Regions from separate parts of the Halomonas sp. NYA30 genome, predicted to be linked through region 2. Evidence: predicted binding sites of a transcription regulator. Region 2 holds the regulator's gene; the other holds the start of a gene.

Region 1 (3,113 bases), 1.5 Mb from region 2:
ACCGCGCCAGGTCATTCGCAATTACGCCAGCGTGCTCAAGCATCGTGAAGGGATGGGGTATATCTGCGCGGTAGCCGCTTCCTTTGCGGGCCTGTTTGCATTTGTGACGGCTTCGCCGTTTCTTTATCTCGACTATTTTGGTCTATCGCCCGGCACCTATCCGCTCGTGTTTGGTGTCAACGTGCTGGTCATTGCGCTCTCCAATCGTGTCAATATCCACCTGCTGCGCAAACGCACGCCACAGCAAAATCTACGCTTGGGGCTGCTGATACAGTTAGTGGCGGCGCTAGGGTTGGTGTTGGTCACCGCGTTAAATATGGCGTCACTCATGTTAGTAGTGCCGCTTATTATGCTCTTCACCGGCATGATTGGGCTGATTACCCCGAACGCAATCTCGGCGCTTCTGGATCACTTTGGCCATATCAGTGCCACCGCGACGGCGCTTTTAGGCGGCATTCAGTTTACCTGTGGCGCTCTCGCTGGGGTGCTGGTCGGGTTGTTTGAAGTGGAACACCTTTGGCCAATGGTGCTAACTATGTTGGGCGCTGCCCTGTTGGGGAATATCGGCGTGCGGAAATTAACCAAGTCGCCCGCCATAAGCGAGTAGCAGGGATGAATCGCAGGAATGAGCAATAAGAATGAACAGCCGTGATGGATAGCATGCTGGCCTGGGTCAATATGCCGATGAGTACCTGGTTAGCCTGCGCAGCCGTGCTGCTGCTGGGTGCCTTTGTCCAGCGCGCGACCGGTTTCGGTTTGGCCGTTATCGGGGCGCCGTTGCTGCTGATGCTTGAGCCACGCTTGGTGCCGGTCATTTTAGTGCTGTTTGGCTTTACCGTCTCATTAATGATGGTGCGTCACTATTGGCACGAGGTGCGACTGGATTCCATTGGCATGGCGTTAGTAGGGCGCCTGCCTGGCAATGCGCTGGGTATTTGGCTTCTGCTCGCCGCGCCGATGTTTCTGTTAGAAAAGCTGATCGCAATCATCGTGCTGTTTGCTGTGTTGGTGACGCTGTGCCGTTTTAAACTACCGGTAAATCGAATATCCCTATTCGGCGCTGGTGTACTGTCAGGTATCTTTGGCACCGTTGCTGCCATCGGTGGCCCACCCATGGTGATATTGATGCATGGTTTACCCGCTGATCGGGTGCGGGGGAACTTAGCCGCCTTTTTCATTTTGACCTCAATGTTGACCATTATCACTCTCGCCTTCGCCAACCAGATTCAGCTATGGCATTTCCAGGTGGCTCTTACCTTTCTCCCCGCGGTACTGGTGGGTAACGCAGTGGCGGACGCGATTGCCCACCGCTTGGATAGACGTCTGTTGCAAGGCGCTTCGCTGGCGTTGTGTACCTTGGCTGCGCTTGGCTTGCTGCTGTAATCAAAGGGAATTTTCCCGGTATAGCAAAAATTCGTTCATGTGTTGCTTGCTGTCATGAAGTTGTCATGGAACCAGTGCAAGGTATGCCTTGCGAAGGTTAGATCCCTACACGAACAGGAGTATTTCGCATGAACCGTATTCTAAAAACCACCGTTATCGCGGCTGCTGTAATGAGCGTTGCCGGTGTTGCCCAGGCCCGTGATCAAATCCGTATCGTAGGTTCCAGTACTGTTTACCCGTTTGCCAGCTACGTGACTGAAGAGTTCGGTGCCACTACTGGTAACCCGACTCCTGTTATTGAATCAACCGGCTCGGGCGGTGGTTTGCGTCTGTTCTGTAATGGTATTGGTGAAGGCACGCCTGATATCACCAACGCTTCACGCCGCATGAAAGTTGCGGAGTTTGAGCGTTGTGAAGAGAACGGCGTCACTGATATCACCGAAGCTAAAATCGGTTCTGACGGTATCGTTTTAGGCCAATCCAACGAAAATGACGTTGTTGACCTGACGCTTGAACAGATTTTCATGGCAGTCGCTGCTCAGGTGCCGGTTGACGGCGAACTGGTCGACAACCCCTACACCAACTGGAGCGACATTGATTCTTCGCTGCCAGACCGCGAAATCTCTATCTATGGTCCGCCAACGACTTCTGGTACTCGTGACGCTTTTGAAGAGCTGGTTATGGAAGCTGCTTCCGAAGAGATGGACGAGTATGAAGAAGCCTATACTGAAATTCGCTCTGACGGTGTGTATATCGACGCTGGCGAGAACGACAACCTGATCGTTCAACGCTTGAGCGAAGATACCGGTGCAATGGGTATCTTTGGTTACTCGTTCCTTGAAGAGAACACCGATACGCTGAACGGTGCCAGCATCAACGGTGTTGAGCCAGAGCCAGAAGCAATCAGCTCGGGTGATTATCCTATTGCGCGTTCACTATGGTTCTACGTGAAGAACCAGCACGCTGAAGAAGTACCGCCGCTGTACGAATACACCGACATGTTTATGAGCGAAATGATGATTGGTGCAGATGGCTACTTGAAAGATATCGGCTTGATCGTTCTACCGGAAGACGAGCGTGAAGAGTGGCGTCAAGCGGTAGCAGATCGCACTACAATGTCAGCAGACGTTCTTAAGTAAGTCGTTAAGTTAGAAATGAAAGTGGTCGGCAGCGAAAGCTGCCGGCCTTTCGTTTTATGACGGCGATATATTGGCGTTTGTCACATTGCTGTAATGTTTGTGCCCCAAAGTAGTCGCCAATACGATTTCATTAAGTAATGCGAGAGAAATTCGATGCAGACTAACCAGCTTCTTCTGATTTTTTGCGGTGCGTTACTGCTGCTGGGGCTGCTGGCGTTTTTTGCTGGCCGTTCAAAAGCCACCCGTTTACGCAGTGCGGGCACGGCGATGTTTGCTCAGCCAGATCAATACGCCTGGTTTACCGTGCTCTCAACTGCCGGTCCAGCCGTGCTAGTGAGCACGCTGGGGGCTTTTGTGCTGCTTTTAATGGGCGCCGATATCCCCACGCTCTATTTGCTGTCCGCGAGTTTGGTGATTGCAGCCATAGGGCTGATGGTAAGTCTTAACCAAGTTAAACCCGATTTTCACGCCCGTCAGGCCATTGAGCGGGTCATCCGTATGGTCTTGGCCGGGGCAGCGTTAATCTCGATTTTCACTACGTTCGGCATTTTGTTCTCGATTATTTCCGAGGCGCTGCGCTTTTTCCAAATG
Region 2 (3,113 bases):
AGGTTAGAGATGGCGCTACGAATCTCCTGTTCACTACCCAGCAGGCGTGCATCGCTTTCAAGCGCGACAGTAATGGTATGACGCTGATTCGACAGCGCCAGCGCATCATCACAAATGCTTTGTAGCAAAGGCCCTAGCGACAGCGGATGGTGATCTTTCCCACCCTGGTCGATTTCCAACCGGGAGAGCAGCAATAGATCATTGACCAGATTTTGCATTCGCTGCGTCTGTTCCTGCATCTGGTTGATGCTTTTACCCAAACGCGGAGGCAACTGGTCAGCAATATCGCTGTAGGTTTCCAGATAGCCGGAAAGGACGGTTAGCGGCGTGCGCAGCTCGTGAGAGACGTTGGCAACAAAGTCGCGCCGCATCTGTTCCAGGCGGTGCAAGCGCGTGATATCCCGAGCCATTACCAGCCGTTCATCGTCGCCGTACAGGGTAATTTGATACTGCAGGATTCGACGCTCATCAATCGGCGACGTCAGCGTTAGCGGCTCGCCATACTCTCGCGCGTTAAAGTAGCGGATGAAGCTTGGCTCACGCAGTAGGTTGGTAATGTGCTGACCACGATCATGGGCAGTTTGTAGCCCCAGCATGTTCGTTGCAGCGCTGTTCCACCACTCCAGATCACCGTGGCGGTCGAGCATGACCACACTGTCGCGCATCGCTTCAGACGACTCTTGAATACGGGCCAAGGTAGCGCGCAGCCGACTTTGCGTTATACGCTGGCTTTTCTGATAGCGGTATAAACGATCAAACAATTCACCCCACATACCGTGAGCGGCAGGAGGCTCATCGTGAGGATGTAGGGTTAGCCATAAATAAAGTTTGCGTAGCTGCCGCAAGTGATAAAACAGACATACTGCAAGCCCTGCCGCAAGCCCTAGCCCTGCTGAGCCCAATAACCAGCCTAAGCAAGTACCCAGTGTGGCCAGCCACGCTAGACGCCACAGTTCACGGCTCCATAGGCGCACATTTACACCCGTGCAGAGAAACGGTATCCGGTACCCCGAACCGTTTGAATCAGGTTTTGATGCACATCGCCCAGCGCTTTTCGTAAGCGGCGAATATGCACATCGACCGTACGCTCTTCGACATACACATTGCCACCCCATACTTGGTCAAGCAATTGGCTACGTGTGTAAGCGCGCTCTTGATGGGTCATAAAAAACTGCAGAAGACGATACTCGGTCGGTCCCATTTCCAACGCTTTGCCGTGAGCGCTTACCCGGTGGCTTACCGGATCAAGCAGCAGGCCATTAATCTCAATCGGATCTTCAACGCCACGCGGCGTCGCGCGGCGCAGCACTGCTTTTAACCGTGCCACCAATTCGCGGGGCGAAAAGGGCTTGGTGATATAGTCATCGGCACCGGCTTCAAGCCCTTGGATTTTATTATCCTCTTCGCCTTTAGCGGTGAGCATAATAATGGGGATCTCGGCGGTGGCTTCTTCGCGCTTCAACCGCCTAGCCAGTTCAATACCGCTAGTGCCGGGCATCATCCAGTCAAGCAGCAATAAATCAGGTTGGTGGTCAACCACCATGGCATGAGCATCCTGGGCGTTATCTGCTTCGAGCACACGGTAGTCAGCCATTTCCAGCGCTACCGCGATCATCTCGCGAATCGACGATTCATCATCGACAATCAGAACGGTTTTGGCGGTCATACCAGAGCCTCACGGTGTGCAAAAAAGCCAGTTCAAAGAAAACAGTTCAATGACATGTCAGTGACGATAACACCATGACTTGATGACAGTTACATGACAATGGCAGTTACTGACCCACCGCAGGCCACCAACTTAGCGCAATACCAGCAAAAAGCAGCAGCCCCGACCAGTGATTATTCAGAAACGCCTGGAAACAGGGATCTCGCTCCTGATAACGAATTAAGCGCTGTTGATGCAGGAAAGTCGCCGCCATTGCAGCGAGCCCTAGCCAAAAGAACCCACCTAACCCGACCCGCCAGCCTACCCATGCCAGCAACCCCAGGGTGGCTACCTGAAGTAGGCCGATTATCAGGCGATCCGCGTCGCCAAACAGCACGGCTGTCGATTTAATGCCAATTTTTAAATCATCGTCGCGATCGACCATGGCATATTGCGTGTCGTACGCCACCGTCCATAGCACGTTTGCACAGAAAAGCAGCCACGCTTCCAACGGCACATGGCCCAGCACGGCGCCAAAGGCCATTGGAATTGCCCATGAGAATGCCGCCCCCAGCACCACCTGGGGAAAGTGGGTATAACGCTTCATGAACGGGTAAATAACCGCCAGAAATACCCCACCCAGCGAGAGCAGAACCGTAAACCAATTAGTCAGTAACACCAGAATAAACGCTGCGGCCACCAAACCAATAAACAGCAATTGAGCCTCGGTTTCGCTGATTCGACCTGTGGCGAGCGGGCGATGCTTAGTACGTTTCACATGGCCATCGAAATGGCGATCAGCATAATCGTTCACCACGCAGCCAGCCGCGCGCATGACGTAAACACCGGCCACAAAAATCAGCAGCACATCACGGCCGGGTACCCCTTCAGCGGCAATCCACAGCGCCCAAAGCGTCGGCCACATCAACAGCCAAGTGCCAATGGGTCGATCCAAACGCATCAGCTGTATAAAATCTGCCACGCGAGCCCATCCCTTCGGCCGCAACAGTGAACGATCCATGCTTACCTCACGAAAAATAAGATGCAGGCGCTAGCCTAGCGCGATGGCAGATCAAGGTCATCCGCCATCGCACGCAAAAAATACTCCTGCACCAATAACGACAGCCCGCCGTGATAAAACACCGAGCGTCGGCCCCAGGTACAGTCACTTTCGATACCGTTCATACAAGCAAATAAGGGGGGATGGGAGGTGGCCTCAAGCGGCCCGCGAATTAAACCTGGCTGACGAAATAACCAACTGCCTAGCGAGCGCTCACCTAACCCTTCCAAACGCTGGCCCTTTAACTGCGTGAGCGGGGCGACGGAGCGCGCCACCACCCACGGTGTATTATCTAAACATAGCGCTACTTCACGCAGCCATGCGTAGCGTTTGGGAGCAATGCCCAACGCCCGTGCCTCATCCTCTCGCGGCCAGCCTACGCCCTGGCGTAGCAGTCGAACGCGAAAC

What was found. Region 2 encodes PhoB, which activates phosphate uptake and scavenging genes when phosphate is short. Its sites were predicted from a motif close to TGTCATANNNNTGTCANA; they were not measured.
Region 1: the regulator PhoB is predicted to act here: its motif matches at 1,434-1,451, upstream of ACWI0H_RS13675 (PstS family phosphate ABC transporter substrate-binding protein).

What each region holds. Positions count from the first base shown of each region.
Region 1 is NZ_OZ334477.1:2,935,360-2,938,472, reverse strand. It holds gene ACWI0H_RS13685 (multidrug effflux MFS transporter) at 1-607, shown strand, start outside; gene ACWI0H_RS13680 (sulfite exporter TauE/SafE family protein) at 652-1,383, shown strand; gene ACWI0H_RS13675 (PstS family phosphate ABC transporter substrate-binding protein) at 1,512-2,522, shown strand; gene pstC (phosphate ABC transporter permease subunit PstC) at 2,676-3,113, shown strand, end outside.
Region 2 is NZ_OZ334477.1:4,476,565-4,479,677, reverse strand. It holds gene phoR (phosphate regulon sensor histidine kinase PhoR) at 1-974, opposite strand, end outside; gene phoB (phosphate regulon transcriptional regulator PhoB) at 977-1,666, opposite strand; gene ubiA (4-hydroxybenzoate octaprenyltransferase) at 1,773-2,666, opposite strand; gene ACWI0H_RS20770 (chorismate--pyruvate lyase family protein) at 2,702-3,113, opposite strand, start outside.